Regions from separate parts of the Streptomyces sp. NPDC019224 genome, predicted to be linked through region 2. Evidence: riboswitches for the same ligand, from Rfam matches in the RefSeq annotation. Region 2 holds a riboswitch; each other region holds the start of a gene.

Region 1 (10,273 bases), on a different contig from region 2:
TCGTGCCGGACGTTCCCGACGCAGGTAGAGACGCTGAAGACCGTGATCACCGGGAACAGGGGGCCGGACGCCTGAGCGGCGGCCCCCTGTTCCGCGACGAGAAGCCGCAGGAGCCCATGCCCACCGCGCCGCCGCCGCCCCCGCAGAAGAAGCGCGCGGGCCGGGACCTGGGAGCCGCCATAGGGGTCGGCCTGGGGCTCGGCGCCCTGGTCGTCGTCTCGCTCTTCTTCGTCAAGGAAGTCTTCGTCGGCGTCATCGTGCTCGCCGTCGTCGTGGGGCTGTGGGAGCTCACCTCCCGCCTGGAGGAGCGCAAGGGCATCAAGGCGCCCCTCGTACCACTCGCGGTCGGCGGCGCCGCCATGGTCGTCGCCGGGTACGCGCGCGGGGCCGAGGGCGCCTGGGCCGCCATGGCCCTGACCGCCCTGACGGTGCTCGTGTGGCGGATGGCCCAGCCGCCCGAGGACTACCTCAGGGACGTCACGGCGGGCATCTTCGCCGCGTTCTACGTGCCCTTCCTGGCCACCTTCGTCGCCCTGCTCCTGACGGCCGACGACGGGCCGCAGCGGGTACTGACCTTCCTGCTGCTGACCGTGGTCAGCGACACCGGGGCGTACGCCGTGGGCTGGCGGTTCGGCAAGCACAAGCTCGCGCCGCGCATCAGCCCCGGCAAGACCCGCGAGGGCCTGTTCGGGGCGGTCGGCTTCGCCATGGTGGCGGGTGCGCTGTGCATGCAGTTCCTGATCGACGACGGTTCCTGGTGGCAGGGGCTGCTGCTGGGCCTCGCGGTGGCGGCCAGCGCCACTCTCGGTGACCTGGGCGAGTCCATGATCAAGCGCGACCTCGGCATCAAGGACATGGGGACGCTGCTGCCCGGTCACGGCGGGATCATGGACCGGCTGGACTCGCTGCTGCCGACCGCTCCGGTGGTCTGGCTGCTGCTGGTCCTCTTCGTCGGCTCCGGCTGAACGGCCCCGGGCACCCCCGCCCCGACCTGCGATTTCACCAGCGAAGGTCCGTCGCCCACAGGGCGGCGGGCCTTCGCCGTTCCGTCTGCGACACTGGAAGAACCATGCCTAAGCCCGGAGAACTCACTTTCGTCGCGCCCCGCGGAGCCAAGAAGCCGCCGCGGCACCTCGCCGACCTCACGCCCGCCGAGCGCAGGGAGGCCGTCGCCGCGATCGGCGAGAAGCCGTTCCGCGCCCAGCAGCTCTCACAGCACTACTTCGCGCGGTACGCGCACGATCCGGCCGAGTGGACCAACATCCCGGCCGGATCGCGGGACAAGCTCGCCGAGGCGATGTTCCCCGACCTGATGTCCGTCGTCCGGCACATCAGCTGCGACGACGACACCACCCGCAAGACCCTGTGGAAGCTGCACGACGGGACGCTGGTCGAGTCCGTCCTGATGCGCTACCCGGAGCGGGTCACGATGTGCATCTCCTCGCAGGCCGGCTGCGGGATGAACTGCCCGTTCTGCGCCACCGGACAGGCCGGTCTCGACCGCAACCTCTCCACCGCGGAGATCGTCCACCAGATCGTGGACGGCATGCGGGCGCTGCGTGACGGCGAGGTCCCCGGCGGCCCCGCCCGGCTCTCCAACATCGTGTTCATGGGCATGGGCGAGCCGCTGGCCAACTACAACCGCGTCGTCGGCGCGATCCGCCGGCTGACCGACCCCGAGCCCGACGGCCTCGGCCTCTCGCAGCGCGGGATCACGGTCTCCACCGTCGGTCTGGTGCCCGCGATGCTGCGGTTCGCCGACGAGGGCTTCAAGTGCCGTCTCGCGGTCTCGCTGCACGCCCCGGACGACGAACTGCGCGACACCCTCGTGCCGGTCAACACCCGGTGGAAGGTGCGCGAGGTGCTGGACGCGGCGTGGGAGTACGCGGAGAAGTCCGGCCGCCGCATCTCCATCGAGTACGCCCTGATCCGCGACATCAACGACCAGGCCTGGCGCGGCGACCTGCTGGGCCGGCTCCTCAAGGGCAAGCGCGTCCACGTCAACCTGATCCCGCTGAACCCGACCCCCGGCTCCAAGTGGACCGCGTCGCGCCCTGAGGACGAGCGGGCGTTCGTCGAGGCCATCGCGAGCCACGGCGTGCCCGTCACCGTCCGTGACACCCGGGGCCAGGAGATCGACGGCGCCTGCGGGCAGCTGGCGGCCTCCGAACGCTGAGGGCGGGCGATCCGGGGCCCCGGGTGCCCGGGGACTCGGCCGAAAACGGCCGTGTAGCCTGGGGCCGAAATCAACTGCATATTCCGACAGGGGAGCGCCACAGCGCTGAGAGTGCGGCACCAAGGACAGGTTGGCCGCAGACCCTCTGAACCTCGCCCGGGTCATTCCGGGTAGGAAGTTCGGACCATACTCAAGCTGTTGCGCCCTGCCCGCTTCCGGTTCCCGCCGGTGCGGGCAGGGCCGCGTCTCTTCCTGGTCACTCCAGGAGGAATCACACATGAGCACCACCCAGAAGGCCGCGGTGGCGGCCGTCGCCGCCGCGCTGGGCGTCACCGCGCTGGCCGGCTGCGGAAGTTCCGACGACTCGGCGTCCGGCTCCACGAAGGACGCCGGCTCCAAGACCGTCACGCTCGTCAGCCACGACTCCTTCAACGCCTCCAAGGACGTGCTGAAGGAGTTCACCCGGCAGACCGGCTACACCGTCAAGGTCCTCAAGAGCGGTGACGCGGGCGCCGCCCTGAACCAGGAGATCCTGACCAAGGGCTCCCCGCGCGGCGACGTGTTCTTCGGCGTCGACAACACCCTGCTCTCGCGGGCCCTCGACAACGGCCTGTTCACGCCGTACGAGGCCAAGGGGCTCGACCGGGTCGCGGCCGATGTCCAGCTGGACGCGGACAAGCACCGGGTCACCCCGGTCGACACCGGCGACATCTGCGTCAACTACGACAAGAAGTACTTCGCCGACAAGAAGCTCGCGCCGCCGCAGACCTTCGCCGACCTGGCGAAGCCCGCCTACAAGGACCTGCTCGTCACCGAGAACGCGGCGACCTCCTCGCCCGGTCTCGGTTTCCTCCTCGGTACCGTCGCCACCTTCGGCGAGGACGGCTACCAGGACTACTGGAAGAAGCTGAAGGACAACGGCGTCAAGGTCGTCGACGGCTGGGAGCAGGCGTACAACGAGGAGTTCTCCGGCTCCGCCGGCGGCAAGAAGGCCAAGGCCGACCGGCCGCTCGTCGTCAGCTACGCCTCCAGCCCGCCGGTCGAGGTGCTGTACGCCGACCCGCGGCCCAAGACCGCGCCCACCGGCGTCGCCACCGGGACGTGCTTCCGCCAGATCGAGTTCGCCGGTCTCCTGGACGGGGCGAAGAACGAGGCCGGCGGCAAGGCCCTGCTGGACTTCCTGATCGGGAAGGAGTTCCAGGAGGACATGCCGCTGACCATGTTCGTCAGTCCGGTCGCGAAGGACGCGAAGGTGCCCGAGCTCTTCACGAAGTTCGGTGCCACGGCCGACAAGCCGGCGACCGTCGCCCCGGACACCATCGCCAAGAACCGTGAGCAGTGGGTCCAGTCATGGTCCTCGCTCGTAGTGAAGTAGCGAAGACTCCCGTACGCGGACCGGGCGCGCGCGGGAAGTCCGCACGCGCCCGGTCCCGGCGCGGGAGCGCGGTGCGGCTCGGTCTGATGGCCGTACCCGTCGCGTTCTTCGCCGTGTTCTTCGCCTACCCCGTCGCCGCGATCGTGGGCCGGGGGCTCAAGGCGGACGGCGTCTGGCAGTTCGGCCGGTTCGGCGAGGTGCTGGCCCGGCCGGAGATCCGCGACGTGCTGTGGTTCACGCTGTGGCAGGCGCTCGCCTCGACCGCGCTCACCCTGTTGATCGCGCTGCCCGGCGCGTACGTCTTCGCCCGGTTCGACTTCCCCGGCAAGCAGGTGCTGCGGGCCGTGGTCACGGTGCCGTTCGTGCTGCCGACCGTCGTCGTGGGCACCGCCTTCCTCGCGCTGCTCGGGCGCGGCGGGCTGCTCGACGAGCTGTGGGGCGTACGGCTGGACACCACCGTGTGGGCGATCCTGCTGGCCCACGTGTTCTTCAACTACGCGGTCGTCGTCCGCACCGTCGGGGGGCTCTGGGCGCAGCTCGACCCGCGCCAGGAGGAGGCCGCCCGGGTGCTGGGCGCGAGCCGGTTCACCGCCTGGCGGCGCGTCACCCTGCCCGCCCTCGCCCCGGCCGTGGCCGCCGCCGCGCTGATGGTCTTCCTCTTCACCTTCACCTCCTTCGGCGTCGTGCAGATCCTCGGCGGGCCCGGCTTCTCCACGCTGGAGGTGGAGATCTACCGGCAGACCGCGCAACTGCTCGCCCTGCCCACGGCCGCCGTGCTGACGCTCGTGCAGTTCGCCGCCGTCGGCGCGATCCTCGCCGTGCACGCCTGGACCGTACGCCGCAGGGAGCGCGCGCTGAAGCTGGTCGACCCGGCGATGACGGCGCGCAGGCCGCGCGGCGCCGGGCAGTGGACGCTGCTCGCCGGGGTACTGCTGAGCGTGCTCCTGCTGATCCTGCTGCCGCTCGCCGTGCTCGTCGAACGCTCGCTCGGCGGCTCCGGCCTCGCCTACTACCGCGCGCTCACCTCGGCGGACGCCAACAGCGGTACGTTCCTCGTCGCACCCATCGAGGCCATCGGGAACTCGCTGCGCTACGCCCTCGTCGCGACCCTGATCGCCCTGGTTGTCGGGGGACTGGCCGCCGCCGCGCTCACCCGGCGGGCCGGCCGGCTCGTCCGGGGCTTCGACGCACTGCTGATGCTTCCGCTCGGCGTCTCCGCGGTCACCGTCGGCTTCGGCTTCCTGATCACCCTGGACAAGCCGCCGCTGGACCTCCGTACCTCCTGGATCCTGGTGCCGCTCGCCCAGGCGCTGGTCGGGGTGCCCTTCGTCGTACGGATCATGCTGCCGGTCCTGCGCGCGGTGGACGCCCGGCTGCGCGAGGCGGCGGCGGTGCTCGGAGCCTCGCCGCTGCGGGCCTGGCGCGAGGTGGACCTCCCGCTGGTACGGCGGGCGCTGCTGGTCGCCGCAGGGTTCGCGTTCGCCGTGTCACTCGGGGAGTTCGGGGCGACCGTGTTCATCGCGCGGCCCGACAACCCGACGCTGCCGGTGGCCGTCGCCCGGCTGCTCGGCCGGTCCGGGGACCTCAACTACGGCCAGGCCATGGCCCTCAGCACCATCCTGATGCTCGTGTGCGCGGTGTCGCTGCTGCTGCTCGAACGCATCCGCACCGACCGCTCCGGGGAGTTCTAGAAGATGCTCACGCTCGAATCGGCCACCGTCCGCTTCGGTGACCGGACCGCGCTCGACGGAGTGGACCTGGAGGTCGCCGACCACGAGATCGTCTGCGTGCTCGGGCCGAGCGGCAGCGGCAAGTCCACCCTGCTGCGCCTGGTCGCCGGGCTCCAGGAGCCGGACGGCGGCCGGGTCCTGCTCGACGGCACCGACCAGGACGGCATCCCGGTGCACCGGCGCGGCCTCGGCCTGATGTTCCAGGACCACCAGCTCTTCCCGCACCGGGACGTCGGCGCCAACGTCGCCTTCGGCCTGCGGATGCACGGCGCCGGGCGGGGCGAACAGGACCGCCGGGTCGCCGAACTCCTCGACCTCGTGGGTCTTCCCGGCGCCGAACGCCGCGCCGTCGCCGCGCTCTCCGGCGGCGAGCAGCAGCGCGTCGCCCTCGCCCGGGCCCTCGCCCCCAGCCCCAGGCTCCTGATGCTGGACGAGCCCCTGGGGCAACTGGACCGCAGTCTGCGCGAACGGCTCGTCGTCGAACTGCGCGCCCTCTTCGGCCGGCTCGGCACCACCGTGCTCGCCGTCACCCACGACCAGGGCGAGGCGTTCGCGCTGGCCGACCGGGTCGTCGTGATGCGCGAGGGGCGCGTCGCCCAGGTGGGCACCCCGCTGGAGGTGTGGCAGCACCCCGCCTCCGCCTTCGTGGCGCGGTTCCTGGGCTTCGACAACGTGGTCGAGGCCACCGTCGAGGGGGAGGCGGCGGCCACGGACTGGGGCGAGGTGCCGGTGCCGGCCGGGTCACCGCAGGGGGCGTGCGATCTGCTGGTGCGGCCGGCCGGGGTGCGGATCGGCGGGCCGGAGAAGGGGCTGCGCTGTGTCGTGGGGGCGCGGACCTTCCGGGGCAGCCATGTCGCCGTGACCCTGCGTCCGGAGCGTGGTCCGGTGCTGGAGGCCGAATGCCCGCTGCGCGGGACGCCGGAGGAGGGGGCGCGGGTCGGCGTCACCTTCGACGCCTCGGAGAGCGTGGTGCTGCCCGCCCGGTTCTGAGGGGGAGCCGCGTTGACGCTCCCCTCCGAGGGGCCGCCGCGTTTACGCTCCCCGGAGGCGGGCAAGGGCGCCGGGTGCTTCCTCGGCCGTGTCGACCAGTGCGATGCGGGACTCCATCCTCCGCCCGACGGCCAGCGTTTGCAGCAACTGCCAGGCGGGAAGCTCCCGCGTCCAGTGGTCGCGGCCCACCAGCACCATCGGAACCGGTTCGCCGCGCGAGCCGTAGTAGTTCGGGGTGGCGCTGTCGAAGATCTCCTGGACGGTGCCGGCCGCGCCCGGGAGGAAGATCACGCCCGCGTTCGACCGTGCCAGCAGCCCGTCCTCGCGCAGCGCGTTGGTGAAGTACTTGGCGATGTGCCCGGCGAACGGATTCGGCGGCTCGTGGCCGTAGAACCAGGTGGGGATCGACACGGAGGGGCCGCCGCACGGCCAGCGCTCCCGTACCGCGAAGGCCGCCCGCGCCCAGTCGGTGACCGAGGGGGTGAAGGACGGGACCGTGCCGAGCGTCGCGCACGCCTCGTCGAGCATCGCGTCGGGGTGCGGCGCCGCGTACGCTCCCAGGTTGGCCGCCTCCATCGCGCCCGGGCCTCCTCCCGTGGCCACGGTGAGACCGCTGCGGGCCAGGGTCCTGCCGAGCCGGGCCGCCGCCGCGTAACCGGCGCTGCCCCGGGCCGTCGCGTGCCCGCCCATCACACCGACCACCCTGGCCCCGGCCAGCACCTCCTCCAGCGCGTCGGAGACCGCGTCGTCGTGGAGCGCCCGGAGCATCGAGGCGAACGCGTCGCCGTCCGACCGGGTCCGCTGGAACCAGTCGTAGGCGAGGGCGTCCGGCGTGTCCGCGTAACCCTTCCGCGCGAGTCCGTCGTAGAGCGCTTCGGGGGAGTAGAGCAGGCCCCGGTACGGGTCGAACGGCAGACCGGGGACGGGCGGGAAGACGAAGGCGCCGCCGGCCCGGACCTTCGCCTCGGGCCCGGGCTCCATCGGGCAGCCGAGGAACACGGTGCCGGAGGTGTCCGTGGCCAGCAGGGCCGCGCTCCGCTGCGTCAGGTCCACGGACTGCACACGGCAGCCGGCCAGCGAACCGGCGGCCACCGCCGCGTCGAACTCGGCCAGCGACTCGATCTCGTCGCCGTGGGCGCTCTTGTTCTCGTCCGGGCTCTCCACGGAGCTCATGCTACGAAACGCTCATCCGGGAAGTGCGCGTGCCCGGAAACGCGCGGACCGACCCGGCGGGGCGCCCGGCCGGTCCGGGGGTCGCGTCGAGCGGTCTCAGGGCGTCAGCGGCAGCGCGGCCAGTTCGGCGATCGCCCAGGTGAGGGGCGCGAAGAGCACCAGCAGTGCCACGGCGCGCAACGCGGTCGCCGCGCGCAGCGCCGAGGCCTGGGCGCCGAGACGCAGCAGCGCCCGGGCCGTTTCGGCGCGGGCCTGCCGGGCCTCCAGGGCCGAGGTCAGCAGCGTTGCCGTGGTGCAGCCGATGACGAGCACCGCCCCGAGCGCGGTGAGCGGGCCGAACGGCCGCGGGCCGGTCCCGTAGAGCGCGAAGGCGGCGATGACCGCCGACAGGACCGCGCAGACGATGCCGAGGGGGCGGCCGATCCGCCGCGCCTCGTCCATCAGGACCCGGCCGGCCAGCAGGCGTACGGCCCCGGGCCGGGCCGTCTGGAGCAGCTTGCCGCACAGGTACGTCAGGCCGGGGCCCGCCGTGGCCAGGCCGAGCGCCGTCAGCGTCCACCCGACGAGTACCCAGGCCGGTGTGGCGTCGAGCTTGCCGGGAAGCGGGAAGGGGCTGCCGCCCGTGCCCCGGCTCGCGTACGCCTCGACGGCGAGACCGGCGGCCGTCAGGGCCACGCCCCAGGGAAGCCCGGCGGGCGGCGCGGCGGGGGCGGGGAACTCCTCCGCGGGCACCAGGTCGCCTGTGTCGTCGGCCTCGCGCGCCGCCCGCACGGGACGGTTGCGCAGTGCCAGCGCACTGGCCGTCGCGGCCGCCGCCGGCGCCAGGGCCAGCAGCACCAGGACGGCGGCGACCGGCAGCGGGGCGTCCGCGCCGAGCAGATCGGCGGCGGCACCGTCGAATGGCAGGCCCGACAGGTCGCCGCGCAGGTGGAGGAAGAACAGCAGCGCCACCATGGAGCCGAGGGCGCACGAGACGGCGGTGGAGGCCGCGGCGAGCGCGCTGAGCCGCACCGGGCCGAGACCCACGGCGGACAGCCCGGTACGCGGCTGGGTGCTCGGGTCCGTACGAGCCACGGCGACGGCGAACTGCACGGTGGCGGCCAGCGGGATGAAGCACCACAGCAGTCGCAGCACCGAACCGGCCGAGTGGGCGGGGTGCCCGGCGGCGTAACCGAGGGTGCACAGGAAGAGGAAACCGACCCCGGCGGAGGCGGCCGCGACCAGCAGCCGCCGCATCAGGACCAGTGGATGGGAACCGCGGGCTAGACGGAGAGCGAGCACGCCGCGCGCCCCTCCGGATCGGCTTCGGCGGGCAGGGCGACCGTGGAGACGCGGCGCCCGTCGAGCAGGGGCACCACGCGGTCGGCGAGTGAGGCGATCTCGGCGTCGTGCGTGGAGAGCACCACCGTGATCCCGTGCGAGCGGGCGGCGCTGGTCAGGGTCCGCAGGACGTGGGTGCGGTCGGTGCGGTGCAGCGCCGCGGTCGGCTCGTCGGCGAAGATCACCGAGGGGCTCGCGGCCAGGGCGCGGGCCACGGAGATCCGCTGGCGCTGGCTCTGCTGGAGGGTGTGCGGGCGCTTCTTGGCGCACATGCCGATGTCGAGGCGCTCCAGCCACTCCATGGCGGTCTTCTTGGCCTCCCGGTGCGAGGTGCCGCGCAGCAGGAGCGGGAGGGCGGTGTTCTCCCAGGTGTTCAGCTCCGGGACGAGTTGCGGTTCGGGGGCGATCCAGCCGAACTTGTCGCGGCGCAGCCGCTCGCGCAGCCGCGGTCCCATCGTGTGGACGGGGACGCTGTTGAACCAGACCTCGCCCTGCTCAGGCACGAGCTGGCCGGAGAGGCAGTGCAGCAGGGTCGTCTTGCCGCTGCCGCGCGGGCCGGTCACCGCGAGGATCTCGCCTTCGCGGATGCCCAGGGAGACCCCGCCGAGCGCGGGAGAGCCGTTGTGGGAGTGCTGCAGGGAACGTGCCCAGATCACATCGTTGTCCGGCGGGGCCACCATGGCGTACACCTCGGTTCAGATCAGATATCCCGTCCCCCGTACGGGGGAACGAAGAGGGGGCCGATCGGTCACTCGGCACCGTAAGGATTCGGATCGTGGTGAGCGGACAGCACGCGGCCCTGGTCCGCCTCTTCCCACTCGATCGGGCGCATCCGCGCTGCGCCGGGCGTATGAGATGACTGTCGGGGAGCTGCGGCCGGACGGCCAGGGGCGGACCGGGACGGGATTGATCGGGCAACTGCTCGAATGATCGCTCTCGGGTTCGTTTGTGGTCTTGCCCGTCGCTGTGCGGGGGCGTCCGACTACGCTGGTCGTCTCACCCATGGGACTCACATCAGGAGGGGTGGCCGTGACCGCCGAGGTACGCCGTCTGCGCAACTACATCAACGGGGAGTTCCGGGACGCCGCCGACGGGCGGACGATCGACGTGGTCAACCCGGTGACCGAGGAGGTCTACGCGACCTCGCCGCTCTCCGGCCCCGCCGACGTCGACGCCGCGATGGCCGCCGCCGCGGCCGCGTTCCCTGCCTGGCGCGACACCACACCGGCCGAGCGCCAGCGCGCCCTGCTCAAGATCGCGGACGCGTTCGAGGAGCGGGCCGAGGACCTCATCGCCGCCGAGTCCGAGAACACCGGCAAGCCGATCGCGCTGACCCGGACCGAAGAGATCCCGCCGATGGTGGACCAGATCCGCTTCTTCGCGGGTGCCGCCCGGCTTCTGGAGGGGCGCTCGGCCGGTGAGTACATGGAGGGGCTGACCTCCATCGTGCGGCGCGAGCCGGTCGGTGTCTGCGCGCAGGTCGCGCCGTGGAACTACCCGATGATGATG
Region 2 (10,273 bases):
GTGTGTGGGTTGTCTTCAACGACGCGCTTCGTGTCCGTGAGACCGCCCGCGCCGCCGGGCTGCCGTTCGTTCCGTCCGGGGAGTTGTCCAAGCAGCTCACCGCCGCGAAGAAGACCCCTGAGCGGGCATGGCTCACCGAGGTCTCATCGGTCGTGCTGCAGCAGTCCCTGCGGGACCTGGACACCGCGTACCGGAACTTCTTCGACGGCCTCAAGGGCAAGCGCCCCAAGACGGGTGCGCCACGCTTCAAGTCCCGCAAGGACAACAGGCAGGCCATCCGCTTCACCGCGAACGCCGGATGGAAGATCACGCCGGCGGGTGGCACTTCGCGAGTTTCGTCGTGGAGACCGATCCGGGAGCCGACAAGGTGAAGGGGTCGAAGAACCGGGCGAAGGCCCGGATCAAGGTTGCGCGTGCTCACGCACGGACCGCCGATGCGCGGCGCGAGGTCCATCACCAGCTCTCCACGAAGATCATCCGCGAGAACCAAGCGGTTGCGGTGGAGGACCTGGGGGTCAAGGGACTCGCGCGTACGCGCCTGGCCAAGTCCGTCCACGACGCCGGATGGTCGGCGTTCGTGAACATGTTGGAGTACAAGGCCGCTCGGTACGGGCGCACCTTCGTGAAGATCGGCCGGTTCGAGCCGACCTCCCAGGTGTGCTCGCAGTGCGGCGTCAAGGACGGCCCCAAGCCCCTGACATCCGTACGTGGACGTGCGGGGCCTGCGGGGCGCACCTCGACCGGGACATCAACGCGGCGGTCAACATCGCCAAGGCGGCCGGACTGGCCGTGACAGCCTGCGGAGCGCGGGTAAGACCGGGACTCGTCCCGGCACAGCGCGAAGAAACAGGAACCCACCCGAAGCACCAGCCGGTGACCACCGGCAGCCAGGCGGGAATCTCCGTCCTTTAAGGCGGAGAGGATGTCAAAGTCCCTTGGTCTTGATGGTGATGGTGCTGCCCTCGGGGGCCCGGTCGCCGCCGTCCACGGACTGGCTGGAGACCTTGTCGCTGAAGGAGAGGAACCCGCGATCGAGGTGGACCTCGAAGCCCGCCGCCTCCAGTTCGTCGCTGGCGTCGTCCACGTCCTTGCCGACCACGTCCGGCACGTCGATCATCCGCGGCCCGTCGGAGACCGTCAGCTTCACGGTGTCGCCCTCGGCCGCCTCGGTGCCCTCGGCCGGCGACTGGCGGGCGATGTCGCCCTCGTCCTCGGGCGAGTGCACCCGCCCGGGCTCCACCTCCGCCTTCAGGCCCTCGTCGGCCAGCGCGTCGGTGGCGTCGTCGACGGAGAGCCCGGTGACGTCCGGGACGGCGACGGGGCTGCCCTTGGAGACCACGATCGCGACCGCAGAGTCCGGGTGGCGCTCGGTGCCCGCCCCGGGAGCCGTGCGCACCACCTCGCCGGCCGCCATGTCCTCGCTGAACTCCTCGGTGACCATGCCCGGGAGCAGGCCCGCCTCCTTCAGCTGCCGCTTGGCCTCCGCGAGCCGGACGCCCACCACGTCGGGCACCTCGACGATCTCGGGGCCGCGCGAGACGACGAGCGAGACCGAGCCGTTGTCCCTGATCCGCGCGCCCGACTCGGGGTCGCTGTCGATCACCTTGCCCCGGTCGACGGTGTCGCTGAAGGCACGCTTCACACCCTTCAGCTCCAGACCGGCGTCCGAGAGCCGCTCCTCGGCCGCCTTCTCGGTCTGGCCCAGCAGCGAGGGGACCTTGGTGAACTGCCCGGAGTTGATGTACCAGACGCCGCCGCCGACTCCCAGGACCAGCAGCACCGCCAGGACCGCCGCGATCAGCCCGCGCCGCGGACCGCCGAGCGGCCCGGTCCGCCGTGGCGGCAGCGGGTGCTCCGGCGGCGGGGGCATCTCCAGCCGGTTGGTGTGGTGGGCGGTGCCCAGGTCCGTGGGGAGCGCCCGGGGGATCACCGTCGTCCGGGCGTCGCTCTGCTCCGCCTCCCCGTCCCGGCCCTCGCCCCCGGCCTCGTCCCGCGTCCCGGTCAGGGCCCGCGGCGGTACGGCGTCGAGCTGCTCGTCCGTGAGGGCGGCGCGTGCCCGGCGGGCCTCGGCGAGCAGCGCCACCGCGTCGAACGGGCGGGCTTCGGGAGAACGGGCGGTGGCGCTCGCCACCAGCTCGTCGAGCTCGGGCGCGAGGCCGGGGACGACCGCCGACGGGGGTGGCACGTCCTCGTTCAGATGCTGGTAGATGACCTGGGCGGGGGACTCCCCGTCGCGCGGCTTGTCGCCGGTCAGCATCTCGTACAGCACGACCCCGCAGGCGTACACGTCGGCGCGGGTGTCCGCCGTGCCGCGCTCGATCTGCTCGGGGGCCAGGTACGAGACGGTGCCGAGGATCGTCCCGGTGGTGTTCGTCACCGCGTCCACGGCCCGGACCAGGCCGAAGTCGGCGACCTTGACCCGGCCGTCGTCCCCGATCAGCACGTTCTCCGGCTTCATGTCGCGGTGCACGAAGCCCGCCCGGTGCGCCGCGCCGAGGGCGGCGAGCACCGACTCCAGGATGTCCAGCGCGGCCCGCGGCTGGAGCGCGCCGCGCTCGCTCAGCACATCGCGCAGCGTGCAGCCGGCGACGTACTCCATCGCCAGGTAGACGTACTGACCCTGGGCGCCCTGGTCGAAGACCCCGACCACGTTGGGGTGGTCGAGACGCGCCACCGACTTGGCCTCGCGGATGAAGCGCTCGACGAACGAGGCGTCGGTCGCGAGCGCCGGGTGCATCACCTTGAGGGCGAGCACCCGGTCGAGCCGCGTGTCCATGGCCCGGTAGACCGTGGCCATGCCGCCCACGGCGATGCGGGCATCGACGCGGTAGCGGCCGTCGAGCAGCTGCCCGACGAGGGGGTCCTGGAGGGTCGTATCCACCATGCGAGTCTACGAGCCGCCGCGGACAGGCCCGCCGCCGTGGAGCGAACCCGGGGCAGTACTGCAGCCGAGCCGTGACAGGGGCGCGCGGCCCGGGGCCGGAATCCCGGCCTCCAGCGGTCCCAGGACCCCGGAACTGTGGATTCCGGCACGTCGGCCCGGACCGGGGCGGCCCGGGCGGCGTTCAGAACGCCGGGCGCTCCGGATCGAGCACCGCCCGCCCGGCCGTCGGCGACGACGCCTCGGCGAAGTGGCGGCGCGGGATGCGACCGGCCCGGTACGCGAGCCGCCCGCCCTCCACCGCGTGGCGCATCGCGGCGGCCATCAGCTCCGGCTCCTGGGCGCGGGTCACCGCCGAGGCGAGCATCACGGCCGAGCACCCCAGTTCCATGGCGAGCGCGGCGTCCGATGCCGTCCCGGCGCCCGCGTCCAGGATCACCGGCACCCGGGCCCGCTCGGTGATCAGCTGGAAGTTGTGCGGGTTGCGGATGCCCAGGCCGGAGCCGATGGGGGAGCCGAGCGGCATGACCGCCGCGCACCCCACGTCCTCCAGCCTCCGGGCCAGGACCGGGTCGTCGTTGGTGTACGGCAGCACGGTGAAACCGTCGTCCACCAACGTCTCGGCGGCCTCCAGGAGCTCGACGGGGTCGGGCAGCAGGGTGCGCTCGTCGGCCACCACCTCCAGCTTGACCCAGTCCGTGCCCAGCGCCTCGCGGGCGAGGCGGGCGGTGAGCACGGCCTCGCCGGCGGTGTAGCAGCCGGCGGTGTTCGGCAGCACCCGGATGGACAGCTTCCGCAGCACGGAGAGCACCGAGCCCTGCACGGTCGGGTCGAGCCGGCGCATGGCGACGGTGGTCAGCTCGGTGCCGGACGCGGTCAGGGACCGCTCCAGCACCTCCAGGCTGGGCGCCCCGCCGGTGCCCATGATCAGCCGCGAGGTGAAGTCGGTGCCGCCGAGGGTGAAGAGGTCGTCGGACACGGTCAGCCCCCCTGGACCGCGGTCAGGACCTCGACCCGGTCGCCGTCGGCGAGCGCGGCGGCGGGCCACTGGCCGCGCGGCACGACGGTCTCGTTGAGCGCGGCGGCCACCCCCGTCGGCGCGTCGGTCAGCGTCGCGACGAGGGCGTCCAGGGTGGTGCCCGCGGCGACGGCGACCGGTGCGCCGTTCACGGACACGGTGAGCGGGGTGGGCTCGGTCATGCGGGCTGCTCCTGGGGTGCGGGGGCGGGTGGGAACCGACCGGGGGAGAAGGGGCGGGCCGCCTCGGGCAGCTCGCCGTCGGCCAGCAGCGAGGCCATGGCGTCCCCGGTGACGGGGGTGAGCAGCACGCCGTTGCGGTGGTGACCGGTGGCGAGGTGGAGGCCGGGCAGGGCGGTGCGGCCGAGCAGCGGGGCGTTGTCGGGGGAGGCGGGGCGCAGCCCGGCACGGGTCTCGGTCAGCGGCAGTTCGGTGATGCCGGGCACCAGATCGTGGGCGTCGCGCAGCAGCTCGTAGACCCCGCCCGCCGTGACGGTGGTGTCCCAGCCCATCTCCTCGGTGGTGGCGCCCACGACCAGCTCGCCGTTCTCGCGCGGCACGAGGTAGACCTGGCTGCCCCGGACCACCGCCCGCACGGTGCGGGAGAGGAAGGGGGCGTAGGCCTGGGGCACGGTGAGGCGCAGCACCTGGCCCTTGACGGGACGGACCGGCGGCAGGGCGTGGGCGGGCACCCCGGCGAGCCGGCCGCTGAGACTGCCCGCCGCGAGCACGACCTGGTCGGCGGCCACCTCCGTACCGTCGTCGAGCACCGCCCCGGCGGCCCGGTCCGCGACCACCGAGAGGCGGTCGGCGCGGCGGCGGTGGAAGACCACCCCGGCCCGTTCGCACGCGGTCAGCAGCGCGGCGGCCAGCCGGCGCGGGTCGACCTGGTGGTCGCCGTCCACCCGCAGCCCGCCGCGCACGCCCGGGGCGAGCATCGGCTCCAGGCGGCGGCACTCGCGCCCGGTCAGCCACTCCGACTCCAGGCCCGAGCGGCGTTGCAGCTCGTGGAGTTCGCGCAGATGGGCGCGGTCGTCGGCGTCCAGCGCGACGGCCAGGGTGCCGCAGGCGCGGAAGCCGATGTCCCGCCCGCTCGCCTCCTCCAGCTCGGCCGTGAACGACGGATAGCGCCGGGCCGACGCGAGGTTGAGCCCGAGCAGCGTCTCCTCGCCGTAGTGCAGCTCCGTGACGGCGGCCAGCATCCCGGCCGCGACCCGGGCCGCCCCGCCGCCCGGCTCGGGGTCGGCGAGCGCGGTGGACAGGCCGCGCTGCGCGGCCCGCCAGGCGGTCACCAGGCCGATGATGCCGCCCCCGACGACGAGGACGTCGGCCCCCTCGGTGCGATGGGTGCGCATGTGCGTCCAGCCCCTCCCTTCGCCGGCATGACCCGGATCAGGTTCGTACGGTCGGAGGCCGCCAGCCTCCCTCTCAGCCCGGTGCGTCCGGGCTCCCGCGAGTGTCTTACGGTGGCCACCCTAACGACCTCACCCGCGGCGCGGGCAGGGAGGGCGGTGGATGCGCGGCCGCTTCTCTGACGCGCCGTCAGGTACGTAAGGTGGACAGGTGAGCGAGCAGCAGCGGGCAGAGCGGACGGAGCGCCGGGTCGTCGTCGCCGGGGCGGGCATGGCGGGCGTCCAGACGGCGGTCGCCCTGCGGGAACAGGGCTTCACCGGCCCCGTCACCCTGATCGGCGCCGAACCCCACCAGCCCTACGACCGGCCCCCGCTGTCCAAGGCGGTGCTGCTCGGCAAGGCCGAGGAGTCCGCCTTCGACATCGACTTCGAGGCGCTCGGCATCGCCCTGCGCCTGGGCTGCGAGGTCACCGGCGTGCGCGCCGGGGACCACGAACTGGACACCACGGCCGGCCCGGTCCCCTACGACGTCCTGGTCCTCGCCACCGGCGCCGAACCCGTCGCCCTGCCCGGCTCCGACGGCGTGCCCGGCGTCCATCTGCTGCGCACCCTCGACGACGCGGCCCGGCTGCGGCCCGTCCTCGAAGCGGGGCACCCCGTCGTGGTCGTCGGCGCGGGCTGGATCGGCGCCGAATTCGCCACCGCCGCCCGTGCCGCCGGCTGCGAGGTCACCGTCGTGGAGGCCGCGGACCGGCCACTGGCCGGCGCCCTGCCCGCCGAGGTCGCGGCCCCGATGGCCGACTGGTACGAGCAGAGCGGCGCCCGGCTCCTCACCGGCGCCCGGGTGGCCCGCGTCGAGCCCGGCGCGGTGGTCCTCACCGACGGCCGCACCCTCCCGGCCGGCGCGGTCGTCGTCGGCATCGGCGCCCGTCCCGCCACCGGCTGGCTCGCGGGCTCCGGTATCGCGCTCGGCCCCGAGGGATCGGTGACCGCCGACGCGGCGCTGCGCACCTCGCTGCCCGATGTGTACGCCGTCGGCGACTGCGCCTCCTTCCCCTCCGCGCGCTACGGCACCCGTCTGGTCGTCCACCACTGGGACAACGCCCTCCAGGGCCCCCGGACCGCCGCCGCCCACATCGCGGCGGAGGACGCGGCGGACATCCCGCCCTACGACCCCGTGCCCTACTTCTGGTCCGAGCAGTTCGGCCGGTTCGTGCAGTACGCCGGCCACCACGCGGACGCGGACGCCCTGTTGTGGCGCGGCGACCCGGCCGGGCCCGCCTGGTCCGTGTGCTGGCTGCGCGAGGGGGTCCTGGTCGCGGTGCTCGCGGTCGGCCGCCCGCGCGACCTCGCCCAGGGGCGCCGGCTCGTCGAGGCGGGGGCCCGGATCGACGCCGAACGGGCCGCGGACCCCTCCGTACCGCTGAAGTCGACGGTCCTGCCGTAGGCGGTTCGCCCCTGAAGGGCCGCGTCCGGGTTTCAGCTGTCAGTCCGGGATGGCAGGCTTGTCCCCGTGACCGAGATTGACGCAAAGATCGATGCTCTCGTCCCTGCCTGGCTCCACCTGCCCGACATCGCGGAAATGCTCGATGTCGAGGTGACGCGTGTGCGGCAGCTGGTCAAGGAGGGCCAGCTCATCGCCGTACGCCGTGGTGAGAACCGGGCGCTCCAGGTGCCGGCCGCCTTCATCGACGGCAGCCGGGTGGTCAAGGGCCTCGCCGGGACCCTGACGCTCCTGAGGGACGACGGCTTCTCCGACGAGGAGATGCTCGAATGGCTTTTCACCCCCGACCCGACCCTGCCGGGCACCCCCGCGCAGGCGCTGAGTGAGAATCGCGGCACGGAGGTGAAGCGCCGCGCCCAGGCGCTCGCCGTCTGACCGACCGCACCACCGGGGAAGCGGGCCGCGCCGCGTGAGCGAGCGGCCCGCTTCCCCGTGCCGCACCACCGATCCGCCGTCCACCGTCTTCCCCGGGGGGAACCGCACCATGTCCACGCCTCGCGCGCAGCTGTCCGACGCCCGGCTCTACCTGTGCACGGACGCCCGCAGGCGCCAGGGCGACCTGCCCGAGTTCCTCGACGCGGTGCTCGCCGGCGGCGTGGACATCGTCCAGCTGCGCGACAAGGGCATGGAGGCCGCCGAGGAGCTCGACCACCTCGCCGTCCTCGCGGACGCCTGCAAGCGCCACGGCAAGCTCCTCGCCGTCAACGACCGGGCGGACGTGGCCCACGCCATCGGCTCCGACGTGCTGCACCTGGGCCAGGGCGACCTGCCGGTGCCCGCGGCCCGCGCGATCATCGGCCGGGAGCCGCTCATCGGCCGCTCCACGCACGCCGAGTCCGAGGTCGACGCCGCCGCCGCCGAGCCCGGCGTGGACTACTTCTGCACCGGCCCCTGCTGGCCCACCCCCACCAAGCCCGGCCGGCCCGCCCCCGGCCTGGACCTCGTGCGCTACGCCGCCTCGCTCGCCCCCGCACGCCCCTGGTTCGCCATCGGGGGCATCGACGCGGGCAACCTCGATCAGGTGCTGGACGCCGGAGCCCGCCGGATCGTCGTCGTGCGGGCCCTCACCGAGGCGTCCGATCCCGGCACCGCCGCCGCCGAGCTGGCGCGCAGGGTCCGCGAGCGCGCCGGGGTCTGACCGGAGGGGCGGGCGGGGTGCGGCCACCCTGGGACGGATTGTCCGAGGGGTGGACAAGAATCAGATCAATTCCGGCAAATGACTCCTCTTCGGTGGGGAGTCCGCCCCGCCCTGGTTAACCTGCCCGTATGGCCCTTGGCACACCCTCCACCAGGACAGATCACGCGCGCACCGTGCGTGAGATGCTCGCGACCGGCGAGACCTCGTACTCGTTCGAGTTCTGGGCGCCCAAAACCGAGAAGAGCGAGCGCAACCTGTGGAACGCGCTGCGCCGGGTCGAGGCCGTCGCGCCGAGCTTCGTCTCCGTGACGTACGGGGCCGGCGGCTCCACCCGCGCCGGCACGGTGAAGGCCACCCAGGACATCGCCGCCGAGTCCACGCTCACCCCGGTCGCGCACCTCACGGCGGTCGACCACTCCGTCGCCGAACTGCGCAACATGGTCGGCCAGTACGCGGACGCCGGCATCCGGAACATCCTCGCCGTGCGCGGCGACCCGCCGGGCGACCCGATGGGCCCCTGGGTCGAGCACCCGCAGGGCGTGAAGTACGCGGCGGACCTGGTCCGGCTGATCAAGGAGGCCGGCGACTTCTGCGTCGGCGTCGCCGCGTTCCCCGAGCGACACCCGCGCTCCACCGACTGGGACACCGACATCCGGCACTTCGTGGACAAGTGCCGCGCGGGCGCCGACTACGCGATCACGCAGATGTTCTTCGATCCGGAGGCATATCTCCGGATGCGTGACCGGGTGGTCGCCGCCGGTTGCGACACGCCGATCATCCCCGAGGTCATGCCGGTCACCAACGTCCGGCAATTGGAGCGGTTCCCCCAGCTCAGCAACGCGACGCTGCCCGCCGAGCTGAAAGAGCGCATCCTCGCCGCCAAGGACGACCCCGCCGCTGTACGCTCCATTGGCATCGACTTCGCAACGCGGTTCAGCGCGAAGCTGCTCTCCGAGGGTGTGCCCGGACTGCACTTCATCACGCTGAACAACTCGACTGCGACGCTCGAGATCTACGAGAATCTCGGACTGCACAAGCAGTCGTGACCGGCCGTACCCGCCATGATCCGGGGCGGTGGCCGTAGAAGGGGGCGGGCATGGGCTGGACGGTCCTCTACATCGCGTTCGGTGTCGTCGCGCTGTGGCTGCTCGGTGAGGTGCTGCTGCAGTACAAGGCGCGGCTGCGCTGGCGGCTCCTCGCCTTCACCGGCTTCGTCGGGGTGGTCATCGGCGTCCTGATGCCGTCCGTGCCCGTCATCGCCCTCGGCGCGGTCGCCTTCGCCACCGGCCAGACCTACGTCACGCTCTCGTTCCGCAAGGGCTTCTCCACCGGCTGGGCGATAGGGGGCAGGCCCGGCGAGAGCCGCCGCCGCAGGCGCGGCGGGGGCGACCGCAAGCCCACCCTGGAGGTCTCCGGCCTGGAGGTGGAGTACGAGGGCGGCGCCCCGGCCGCCCCGGCCGCGGTCTACGAGACCGAGCCGATGCCCGACGACACCGGCCGGTACGGCGTCTACACCGATCCCGCGCCGCAGCGGCCCGCCCAGGAGCCCCAGGGCGCGCCGGGCTACGACCCGTACCCGGCCCAGCAGTCCCGGAACGAGGACGGCTACGCCGGCGCCGGGCAGTACGACTACGGCACGGACCCGCAGAGCTACGCCGCCTACTCCGACCCGTACATCGGCACCACCGCGAGCGCCCCGCAGTACGGCTCGTACGAGGGCTACGGCACCTACGACGGTTACGGCGACCGGCAGCAGCACAGCGCCCCGTACGGGCAGGCCGACGCCTATGGGGCGGAGACGCCGCCGGGCGGTGTCTGGGTGCCGCAGCAGCGCGAGGGCGAGCAGTACCCGCCGCGGCCCGCCGCCCAGCCGGCCCCGTACCCCAACGGCTACGACACCGGCCACAACGAGCAGTACCGCTACTGACGGCTCACCCCACCGCTCACCGCGAGCCGCGGAAGCCGTCCCCCTCCACCACGGTCCCCGCGACCAGCGCACCGGACATGCCCGCGTGCGCGAGCCCGCCGCCCGGATGCGACCAGCCGCCGGCCAGCAACAGACCCGGCAGCCGGGTCCGGTTGGCGGCGCGCAGGAACGCGCCCCCGGCCCCCGCGAGCGCCGGGGCCGGGACGGCACCGCCCTCGGCGCCGGTGTCCGCCGCGGTCTCGGCGGGCGTCCGCACCCGGGTCCGCAGCACCCGCTCGCGCAGGTCCGGCACCGCCGCGCACGCCACCTCGGTCAGCGTGTCCGCGTACCGCGTCCGCAGCGCCTCGTCCGTCCAGTCCACCGGGCCGTGCGGGGCCACCGTCGCGATCAGCGTCACCGCCTCGTGCTCCGCGCCGGGGCGGGTCGACGGGTCGTCGGGGCGCAGCACGGTCAC
Region 3 (10,273 bases), on a different contig from region 2:
ATCGCCAGCCTGGTCGCTTTCGTGGTCGGTCTGCTCTTCAAGATCCTGATCTTCGTGATCCTGGTCGGTGGGCTCGTTTTCGTCGTACGCAAGTTCATGTCGTCGTCCTCCCGTAGCGGCTGGTGACCGCACGCCCGACGGGGGATTAGCCCAGCTGAGCTAAGGGAAAGGCGAATCTGCACCCGGTCACAAGGCTGCCGATACAGTGACAGTCCGCTGCCGCCGCCTGGGAAAAGCGCCGTAAGTCACCACCCCGACCAGTGGTTTGTACGGGATCCGGTCCCCGGACCCCCAGGTCTGCGGCAGACCTGTGGGGGAGGCCCCCACGGGCGGGCTGACCGCCCGTCACCACGCCTGGGGGTGACCGTTGACCACGGCATCGAGTACGGCTGTTCCGACGCTCATCGGGTCGGTGCAGCGGGCGCTGAGGCTGCTGGAGGCTGTGGGCACCCATCGTGACGGGGCCCCGGCCAAACAACTCGCGAGGGAGGCGGGGCTTCCCCTTCCCACCGCCTACCACCTGCTGCGGACCCTGACCCATGAGGGGTATCTGCGCCGGGAGAACGGCGTCTTCTTCTTCGGCGCCGCCGCCGAACGGCTGATGGGCGACGGCGCCCTGTGCAATCGCCGCAGCACCATGACCCAGTCGCTGGGCCGCTGGCGGGACATCGTCGGAGCCCCGGTGTACTGCGCGATCTACCGCGAGGGCGAGATCGAACTCCTCGCCGTGGCCGACACCCCCGAGCAGCCGGCGGTGGACGAGTGGGCCACCTTCCGCGAGACCGGGCACGCACACGCGATCGGCCAGTGTCTGCTGAGTCGGCTCGACGAGAAGGCCCGCGAGGACCATCTGGACCGGCACCCGGTGCGCCCGCTGACCCGGTACTCCGTGCGCGACCGTTCGGCGTTCCTCGCGCGACTGCGGTCGCTGGAGCGTACGGAACCGGTCATCGAACGACAGGAGTACGCCCTCGGGACGGTCTGTGCGGCCATCCCGATCGCGGCCGGATTCCCCGCCGCCGCGATGGCCATTTCCGTCCCCCTCGCCGAGGAAGAACGGTTGCTCCCCGCAGTCGAACGGCTACGCGGTGAAGTGGCAAGCCTCTTGCGTTCGTTCGTGTTCTCTATCAGTATCTGAAAAATCACTCCTTGTGATCTGCTATCGCGTGCACCACGATGGCGTCAATAGGGCCATGGGGGATCATTCCTGGCCAGATTCATCTACTGCGGGGTTGAACGATGCGCGAGTCGGTTCAAGCTGAGGTCATGATGAGCTTCCTCGTCTCCGAGGAGCTCTCATTCCGTATCCCGGTGGAGCTCCGGTACGAAGTGTGCGATCCGTACGCGATCCGGATGACCTTCCATCTGCCCGGCGACGCCCCCGTCACCTGGGCCTTCGGTCGTGAGCTGCTGCTCGACGGCCTCAACAGCCCCAGTGGCGACGGCGATGTACACATCGCGCCGACCGAGCCCGAGGGCTTGTCCGATGTCCACATCCGGTTGCAGGTGGGCGCCGATCGCGCGCTCTTCCGGGCGGGCACGGCACCTCTTGTCGCCTTCCTCGACCGCACGGACAAGCTGGTGCCGCTCGGGCAGGAGTGCACGCTGGGTGATTTCGACGGCAACCTGGAGGAGGAGCTGGGGCGCATTCTGGCCGAAGAGCAGAACGCCGGCTGAAGAGGCCCGTGTTCTCGGGCCCTCCATGACACTCGAACAAGACACCTGCCGATCGGGTGAATCACGCTCCGTGTTCCGGTCAGGATTTCGCCCGCCGTCGTCGACCCCTGCCGCTCCGCACGGGTGCCGAAGCCTCGGCTTCCGCGCCGGGCCCCGTGCGGTCCGCGGAGACGACCAGTGCCGCGAGCGCGGTCGTCACCGGCACGGAGGCGACCAGTCCGATCGAGCCGACGAGGGTGCGCACGATCTCCTCCGCCACCAGCTCGCTGTTGGCGACCGTGCCCACGCTGCTCTGCGCGACCGTGAACAGCAGCAGGAGGGGCAGCGCGGCGCCCGCATAGGCCAGTACCAGGGTGTTGACCACCGAGGCGATGTGATCGCGTCCGATTCTGATCCCTGCCCGGTAGAGCTGCTTCGCAGTCATGGTGGGATTCGCCTGGCGCAGTTCCCATACCGCCGAGGTCTGGGTGACGGTGACGTCGTCGAGCACCCCGAGGGAGCCGATGATGACGCCGGCCAGCAGCAGGCCGCTCATGTCGATGTGCGGATACAGGCCGTGGATGAGGCCGGTGTTGTCATCGGTGTTCCCGCTCAGGCTCGCCCAGCCGATGAAGAGTGAGCCGAGCAGCCCGATCAGGAGCAGGGAGATCAGGGTGCCGATGACGGCGACGGAGGTGCGGGCGGTCGGCCCGTGGCAGATGTAGAGCGCGATCAGCATGATCGCGCCCGCCCCGACGATCGCCACCAGCAACGGGTTCGAGCCCTGCAGGATGGCTGGGAGGATGAACAGGGTCAGCACCGCGAACGACAGCGCCAGCGCCACCAGGGCCATGACTCCGCGCATCCTGCCCACGAGCACCACCGCGAGGGCGAAGATCCCGGCCAGCAGCGTCAGGGGGAACTTCCGGTTCACATCCGTCACGGAGTACTGGAGGTCATGGGGTGCGTCGGGCGCGTAAGCGACCACCACCCCCTGACCCTCACGCAGTTGACGGGGTGCGTCCGGCTGGACCACCTCGACGAACCGGCGTCCCTCGTCGGGACCGCTGGTGACCTCGACGGTGGCCTTCTCGCAGAGCCCTCCGCCGCCCTTCCGCGCCCCGCCGGGCGGGGAGGTCTCGCCGTCGACGGGGAGCTGGGCGGCGTTCACGTCCTTGCAGTCCACCTCGACGACGCTCACCACCTTTCCCTGCTGGGTCTGCCGGTCGAAACCGACACCGGTCCGTTCGTGCGCCGGCGTGCCATCCGGCCAGAGCGCGACGAGACCGACGAGGACGGCGGCCGCGAAGGGGATCAGCACGGCGGCGATCACCTTGCGCAGATGGGCGGAGACGGGCACGGCCGGGCCATGGCTGTGCGTGTGGGCATGCTGATGGCCCTGCGGTTCTGAGTCGCGATGAGGGGGCGTCACCAGCCGATCATCGCAAGAAGGGAGGGGCCCTCTTTCTGCTCGCCCGTCCGGGGGTTAGCGTGGGGGCACCTTTGCACACGCGGGAGCTCGGAGCACCGGGCTGAGAGGGCGCTGACCGCCGTACGTCCGTACGGGAGACGCTGCGCCGACCGCCGAACCTGTTACCGGGTAATGCCGGCGTAGGGAGTAGGTCTCATGACCACATCGGACACACGCACGCCTGCCTCCAGCCAGGGCGACGAGGCCGGGAAGTCCATCGGCTGGCACAAGGGATACGTCCAGGGGCCTCGCCCGGACATCCGGGTGCCGGTTCGCCAGGTGCACCTCACCAACGGCAAGGACGTGACGCTGTACGACACGTCGGGGCCGTACACCGACCCCGCCACCGCGACCGACGTCCGCCGCGGGCTCGCGCCCCTTCGGGCTGACTGGATCATCGCCCGCAACGACACCGAGGAGTACGCGGGCCGCCCCGCCCGCCCCGAGGACGACGGGCTCAAGCACACCTCGCCGCGGGGTGGACTGCGCAACCTGGACGCCGTTTTCCCCGGCCGGCCGTCCCGGCCGCGGCGCAGCCGGGACGGCCGGCCCGTCACCCAGCTGGCGTACGCCCGCAGGGGCGAGACCACCCCGGAGATGGAGTACGTCGCGGTCCGGGAGAACGTGGCGGTGGAGGTGGTGCGCGAGGAGATCGCCGCAGGCCGCGCGGTGCTGCCCGCCAACGTCAACCATCCGGAGAGCGAACCGATGATCATCGGAAAGCGGTTCCTGGTGAAGGTGAATGCCAACATCGGCAACTCCGCGGTGACGTCCTCCATCGAGGAGGAGGTGGACAAGATGACGTGGGCGACCAGGTGGGGCGCCGACACGGTCATGGACCTTTCCACCGGCCGCAACATCCACACCACCCGGGAGTGGGTTCTTCGCAATTCACCCGTACCGGTCGGCACCGTTCCCCTCTACCAGGCCCTCGAAAAGGTCGACGGCCGGGCCGAGGAGCTGACCTGGGAGATCTACAAGGACACCGTCATCGAGCAGGCCGAGCAGGGCGTCGACTACATGACGGTGCACGCCGGCGTACGCCTCCCGTACGTGCCGCTCACCGCCCGCCGCAAGACCGGCATCGTCTCCCGCGGCGGCTCGATCATGGCGGCCTGGTGCCTGGCGCACCACAAGGAGTCCTTCCTGTACGAGCACTTCGAGGAGCTCTGCGAGATCCTCGCCGCGTACGACGTGACGTACTCGCTCGGCGACGGACTGCGTCCCGGGTCGATCGCGGACGCCAACGACGAGGCCCAGTTCGCCGAACTGCGCACGCTCGGCGAGCTGAACACGGTCGCCAAGAGGTTCGGCGTGCAGACCATGATCGAGGGCCCGGGCCATGTCCCCATGCACAAGATCAAGGAGAACATCGACCTCCAGCAGGAGATCTGCGAGGAGGCGCCGTTCTACACGCTCGGCCCGCTGACCACCGACATCGCGCCGGCGTACGACCACATCACCTCCGGCATCGGCGCCGCGATGATCGCCTGGTGGGGGACGGCGATGCTCTGTTACGTGACGCCCAAGGAACACCTCGGGCTGCCGAACAGGGACGACGTGAAGACCGGGGTCATCACGTACAAGATCGCGGCCCACGCCGCCGACCTGGCCAAGGGGCATCCGGGAGCGCAGGAGTGGGACGACGCGCTGTCGGACGCCCGGTTCGAATTCCGCTGGGAGGACCAGTTCAACCTGGCGCTCGACCCGGACACGGCGCGGGAGTTCCACGACGAGACCCTGCCGGCCGAACCTGCCAAGACGGCGCACTTCTGCTCGATGTGCGGTCCGAAGTTCTGCTCGATGAAGATCAGCCACAGCATCACCGAGCAGTTCGGCGCTCAGGACGGCGCGGCGGCGACGGCCGAGGAGGCCGCCGAGGGAATGCTCCGCAAGTCGCGTGAGTTCGCGGCGGGCGGGAACCGGGTCTACCTGCCGGTGGCCGACTGACCTGGCGCGGGACGGCCGGCGTACGGCCCCGGCACCGGCTGCCGGGGCCGTACGGTCGGGTGCGGGCTGCGCGGAGGGCGTGACGGACGGGGCGAGACCGAGTGCGAAGTGATCAACTTCCCTGCTCTCCCGGACATGGGCCGGAGCGATCGGCTACGTCCCCTTCCGCCCCGTGCCTGTGATCAGGTACCTGCTGAGTGCCGACCGTGTCGCCCACCGCCCCCGGTCGTGCCGTCGCTTCTCCGCCCCGTCCCGTCCTGCCCCGGCGCGGGTGTACGGCCGTGCGCCGGTCGAGCGGGCGGTGAGGAAGGTCGGACGGAGCCTGTGACGGCGGGGGCCGAGGCTCGGGGGCGCCTGCGCCCGGCCGGTGCCGGCTCCCGCCGCGGTCAGTCCAGTTCGTGTTCGGGGCCGCCGAAGTCGGGGCTCGTGAAGTCCGGGCTGGTGTACGTGGGGCGGGGTGCGGCCGCCGGGCCCGCGTCCGGGCCCGCGAAGTCGGGCCTGCTGTAGCCGATCTTCGGCAAGCGGCCCGCCGGGCGATGCGGGGCGGGGATCGTGGGGCCGGTGCCGGGCTCGGTGAGCGCGTCGTGCAGGAAGGGCACGATGCCCCGCTCCAGCAGGGCCTGCCGCCACGCTTCCTTGGCCCGGGCCACGTCGTCGGGCAGTTCCTCGTCGGCTTCGTGGGCCGTCAGGGATGTCGAGCCGTTGCGCAGGGCGGTGATGAGCAGGCCGACCGCGGCGACGAAGATGGCGGCGGCGGTGACGGCGGCGAAGAACCAGCCCGCGCCGACCATGGTCCTGGCGAACGCCGGGGGTGGCTCCAGCATCTTCAGGAGGTAGCCGGCCAGCAGGAAGATGGCCGCCGCCGTGCCCGCCAGCATCGGCGCCAGAACGGTGACGACCGCTCCTATGCCGGCACCCGACTGGCGGAGGCCGTCCGGGGCGGTGCCCGGGACCGCGTCGCGGTCGGAGGCGCGCAGTTCGTCACGGGCCTTCACGTACTGCTCGTACTCGGAGGCTGCCGTGGCGGTGATCAGGGCGACGGCGGCCAGCGCCATGGTGCGCAGCTGGGCGGCGTTGAGGCGTTCGCCGACGGCGGCCAGTTCCGGTCGTTCATGAGCGTGACGCAGTGCGTCGTCGAGGAGCCGTTCGTACTCGGGCCGGTCCTCGGTCAGCAGGTGCGGAGCGCTGTTCATGTGCATCCCCCGATGCTCCGTCGGGCCTGTGTGCCCGCTCTGGCCGGGCAGTTGGGCGGAAACGGAGGAGAGCCTGCTACTGATACGCCGATGGTAGAGCGCGCACAGCACGGGGTGACAGAGGGTTTCCGGAAATAGGCCCGTGCTCGGCGTGGTCAGCTCAGGGTGCGTCTTCCCCGCCGAACGTCAGTCATGCAGCGGCAGTTGGACGACCAGTAGCTTTCCGGCCATGGTCACTCCGCCGTCCATGGCGATGGCGAGCCCGTCCGCGTACACATGGGGTCCGTCGACCTGGGGACCGGCGCCGTCCTCGCCGTCCTCGGAGCCGACCTCGCCGGTCAGGTACGGAATGGGACTGTGACCGTGGACGACGCGCCGGCCGCCGTAGGCCGCCATCAGCTCCTGGACGGCCTCGGCGCCCGAGTCGTCCCGGAAGGCGAACCGCTTGGTGAGCTTGCGGAACAGGTCCCAGCACTCGTCGGCGTCGTTGCGCGTGAGAATGGCGTGCACCGTGTCGTTGACGTCCTCGATGGTGGAGCCGTAGTCGAGGTACGCCGTCGTGTCCGAGTGCATCAGGAGGTGCCCGTCCTCCTCGACGACCGCGTCGAGCCGGGACATCCACTGGAGGTGGACGTCCTGGAGGCGCTCCATGTCCGCCTTCTGGCCGCCGTTGAGCAGCCAGGCGGCCTGGAAGGTCGCGGTGCCCGCGCCGGAGTTCACCGGGGTGTCGCCGAATCGCTTGGCGCCGATGAGCAGCAGCTCGTGGTTGCCCATCAGGGCCTTGCAGTAGCCGCCGGCGGCCGCGGCCTCGGCGGAGAGCCGCATGACGAGGTCGATGACGCCGATGCCGTCGGGACCCCGGTCGGTGAAGTCGCCGAGGAACCAGAGGCGCGCGTTGCCGGCGGCCCAGCGGCCTTCGGAGTCGATCAGGCCCTGCTCGCCGAGCGCGGCGAGCAGCTCGTCCAGGTAGCCGTGGACGTCACCGACCACATACAGCGGGCCGAGGCCGGGATGGGCGGCGGGGCGCGGTTCGGACACGGGCTGCACCTGGGCTGGTTCGGCGGCACTGATGACGGGGAGATCGCGCGCCGTCGGCGTGTATCCCTCGGGCACGTCGCCCTCCGGGAAGGCGTTTCCCGGGTGCGGCGAGGCGGGCGGCGCAGGTGACTGCGCATAGGGCGGTACGCGGAAGTCGCGCAACGTCGCCGTCCGCACCACGGGTTCCTGACCGGCCCCCTGTGTCATCGACCCCTCCACACCACCGTCGCGCCGCCGTACACCTGACGGGCCCTGCTGGTCGGGTTGGTCCGCGGTGTCGTGCGCCCATCATAGGAATGCGGATCGTGCTCTGGGACGCACCAGGGGTGGTGAATCCTTCCGCATGCCAGGTTCGTCGGCCGATTGGTCCCAATTGGGCTGATCAATCCCCTGCCGGGGAACGAGGCGCACTGACCGTGGTGCGGGGAGGACGGCGTTGCGATGACGTCCGGACGATGAGCTCCGTCGGTATGACCCGCTCCACCGGACCGTCCTGGTCGACCCCCTCGATCGCGTCGATGAGCAGCTGGACGACCGCCGTGCCGATTCTCCGCGGCTTCAGCGAGAGCGTCGTGATGGGCGGCTCGGTCGTCGCGTAGACCGTGGATTCGCTGCAGCAGACCAGCAGCAGGTCCTCGGGGACGCGCAGTCCGTAGCGGCGGGCAGCCGCCAGCAGGTCCGTGCCGTTGGGGTCGAAGAGGCCGTAGACGGCGTCCGGGCGGTCCGGGCGGGCCAGCAGCCGGTCGGCGGCCACCGCGCCCGCGCACGGGTCGTGCGCCGGATAGGACTCGTAGACCGGGTCCTGGCCCACGCGCTCGCACCAGTGCAGGTAGGCGGTGGTGGAGAGCCGGGTGTACGTGTCGGTGGTGGTGCCGGTGAGCAGGCCGATGCGGCGCGCCCCGGCAGCGGCGAGATGGTCGAGGAGGTCGAGCACGGCGGCCCGGTGGTCGTTGTCCACCCAGGCGGTGACCGGCAGCGACCCGGCGGGACGGCCGTCGGAGACCACGGGGAGCCCTTGGCGGACCAGCTCGGTGACGACCGGGTCCTGGTCGGAGGGGTCGATGACGACGGTGCCGTCGAGCGCCACGTTCGACCACACGTCGTGGCGCGAGGTGGCCGGGAGGATGACCAGGGCGTAGCCGCGGGCGAGTGCCGCGGAGGTGGCCGCCCTCGCCATCTCCGCGAAGTACGCGAACTCGGTGAAGGTGAAAGGTTCATCCCCGTACGTCGTCACGGTCAGGCCGATGAGGCCGGACTTGCCGGTACGGAGCGTGCGGGCCGCCGCCGAAGGGCGGTAGCCCAGGCGCTCTGCGACCTCGCGGACATGGCGGCGGGTGGCGTCCGGGAGCCTGCCCTTGCCGTTGAGCGCGTCGGAGACGGTCGTGATGGAGACGCCGGCGGCGGCGGCCACGTCCCGGATACCGGCACGTCCCTGCCTGCCGCCGCGCCGGGGGGTCTCCGTCCGGCTCACCTGGTGCTTCCCTGCTGCTGTCATGGCGAGCCGATAGTAGGGCGCGGGCGGCCAGTTGGCCCGGTCGCATATTCACGCGTTGACAGGCACGTTTCTGCAAGGTCATCGAGCGTCAAACGCCTTGCGAAACAAGGAGTTTGGTGGAATCTATCGTCATGTGTCATGCATCCGACTGGATGGGCCTGCTGACGGAGAGAGGTCTCGAAGAGGTCTCAACTCACCTCTTCGAGGGACGCGCGCCACGGAGTGAGCCACCGGCGCGCGCCATGGTCGGACGCGCTCCCCCTCATTCCGGGGTCCACCGGACGAATCCGCTGTCCACCCGTTCGCAGCTGCGCCCAATCCTCATAAGGTGAGCAGTATTGATGTGTACGGATGGTCGAGGAGGACCTGCGGTGAGCGAGACAAGCCCCAAGCTGCGTGCCGAGCTGGACGGTGTTCCCGCCTATGTGCCGGGCAAACCGGCATCGGCGGACGGACCGGCCGCGTTCAAACTGTCCTCCAACGAGAACCCGTATCCGCCGCTGCCGGGAGTGATGGAGACCGCGCTGGCCTCGGCGGCGCACTTCAACCGCTACCCGGACATGGCCTGCACGGGTCTGATGAACGAGTTGTCCGACCGCTTCGGTGTGCCCGTATCGCACCTGGCCACCGGGACCGGTTCGGTCGGCGTGGCCCAGCAGCTGCTGCAGGCCACCTCGGGCCCGGGTGACGAGGTCATCTATGCCTGGCGCTCCTTCGAGGCGTACCCGATCATCACGCAGGTGAGCGGCGCGACCTCGGTGAAGGTGCCGCTGACCGACGGCGAGGTGCACGATCTGGACGCGATGGCCGACGCGATCACCGACCGGACGCGGCTGATCTTCGTCTGCAACCCGAACAACCCGACCGGCACCGTCGTGCGCAGGGCCGAGCTGGAACGATTCCTCGACCGGGTGCCGAGCGATGTGCTCGTGGTGCTGGACGAGGCGTACAAGGAGTTCATCCGCGACGTCGAGGTCCCCGACGGTATCGAGATCTACCGGGACCGCCCCAATGTGGCGGTGCTGCGGACGTTCTCCAAGGCGTACGGCCTGGCGGGGCTGCGGGTCGGCTTCGCGGTGGCTCATGAGCCGGTGGCGGCGGCGCTGCGCAAGACGGCGGTGCCGTTCGGTGTCAGCCAGCTCGCCCAGGACGCGGCGGTGGCCTCGCTGCGCGCCGAGGACGAGCTGCTCGGCCGGGTCGGCTCGCTGGTGTGCGAGCGGGACCGGGTGTACGAGGCCCTGGGGCGGCAGGGCTGGACCGTGCCCGAGTCCCAGGCGAACTTCGTCTGGCTGCGGCTGGGCGACCGCACCCTGGACTTCGCGGCGGCCTGCGAGAAGGCCGGTGTGGTGGTCCGGCCGTTCGCGGGCGAGGGTGTGCGCGTCACGATCGGTGAGGACGAGGCGAACGACCTGTTCCTGAAGGTGGCGGAGTCGTTCCGCGAGGAGCTGTAGCCGGCGTTCCCCGGCAACC

What was found. A riboswitch is a leader RNA that binds a small molecule or an ion and turns the genes downstream of it on or off. The one in region 2 is predicted to bind thiamine pyrophosphate.
Region 1: it holds a riboswitch for thiamine pyrophosphate, as region 2 does, so the genes downstream of both, ABZ564_RS17725 (thiamine ABC transporter substrate-binding protein) here and thiO (glycine oxidase ThiO) in region 2, are expected to answer to the same signal.
Region 3: it holds a riboswitch for thiamine pyrophosphate, as region 2 does, so the genes downstream of both, thiC (phosphomethylpyrimidine synthase ThiC) here and thiO (glycine oxidase ThiO) in region 2, are expected to answer to the same signal.

What each region holds. Positions count from the first base shown of each region.
Region 1 covers NZ_JBEYCF010000024.1:94,483-104,755, forward strand. The annotation lists gene ABZ564_RS17715 (phosphatidate cytidylyltransferase) at 1-965, shown strand, start outside; gene rlmN (23S rRNA (adenine(2503)-C(2))-methyltransferase RlmN) at 1,070-2,176, shown strand; TPP riboswitch at 2,255-2,371, shown strand; gene ABZ564_RS17725 (thiamine ABC transporter substrate-binding protein) at 2,454-3,551, shown strand; gene ABZ564_RS17730 (iron ABC transporter permease) at 3,638-5,242, shown strand; gene ABZ564_RS17735 (ABC transporter ATP-binding protein) at 5,246-6,271, shown strand; gene ABZ564_RS17740 (LOG family protein) at 6,314-7,444, opposite strand; gene ABZ564_RS17745 (hypothetical protein) at 7,541-8,680, opposite strand; gene ABZ564_RS17750 (ATP-binding cassette domain-containing protein) at 8,707-9,444, opposite strand; gene ABZ564_RS17755 (gamma-aminobutyraldehyde dehydrogenase) at 9,794-10,273, shown strand, end outside.
Region 2 covers NZ_JBEYCF010000003.1:84,149-94,421, forward strand. The annotation lists partial or broken gene ABZ564_RS03050 (RNA-guided endonuclease TnpB family protein) at 1-912, shown strand, start outside; gene pknB (Stk1 family PASTA domain-containing Ser/Thr kinase) at 926-2,881, opposite strand; gene ABZ564_RS03060 (thiazole synthase) at 3,066-3,860, opposite strand; gene thiS (sulfur carrier protein ThiS) at 3,863-4,081, opposite strand; gene thiO (glycine oxidase ThiO) at 4,078-5,253, opposite strand; TPP riboswitch at 5,251-5,362, opposite strand; gene ABZ564_RS03075 (FAD-dependent oxidoreductase) at 5,462-6,697, shown strand; gene ABZ564_RS03080 (Rv2175c family DNA-binding protein) at 6,764-7,129, shown strand; gene thiE (thiamine phosphate synthase) at 7,239-7,892, shown strand; gene metF (methylenetetrahydrofolate reductase [NAD(P)H]) at 8,021-8,938, shown strand; gene ABZ564_RS03095 (hypothetical protein) at 8,989-9,819, shown strand; gene ABZ564_RS03100 (NAD(P)/FAD-dependent oxidoreductase) at 9,836-10,273, opposite strand, start outside.
Region 3 covers NZ_JBEYCF010000020.1:78,806-89,078, reverse strand. The annotation lists gene ABZ564_RS15685 (DUF5326 family protein) at 1-126, shown strand, start outside; gene ABZ564_RS15680 (helix-turn-helix domain-containing protein) at 368-1,138, shown strand; gene ABZ564_RS15675 (SsgA family sporulation/cell division regulator) at 1,240-1,677, shown strand; gene ABZ564_RS15670 (YibE/F family protein) at 1,757-3,091, opposite strand; TPP riboswitch at 3,158-3,291, shown strand; gene thiC (phosphomethylpyrimidine synthase ThiC) at 3,284-5,077, shown strand; gene ABZ564_RS15660 (hypothetical protein) at 5,464-6,276, opposite strand; gene ABZ564_RS15655 (metallophosphoesterase) at 6,457-7,515, opposite strand; gene ABZ564_RS15650 (LacI family DNA-binding transcriptional regulator) at 7,691-8,803, opposite strand; gene hisC (histidinol-phosphate transaminase) at 9,175-10,254, shown strand.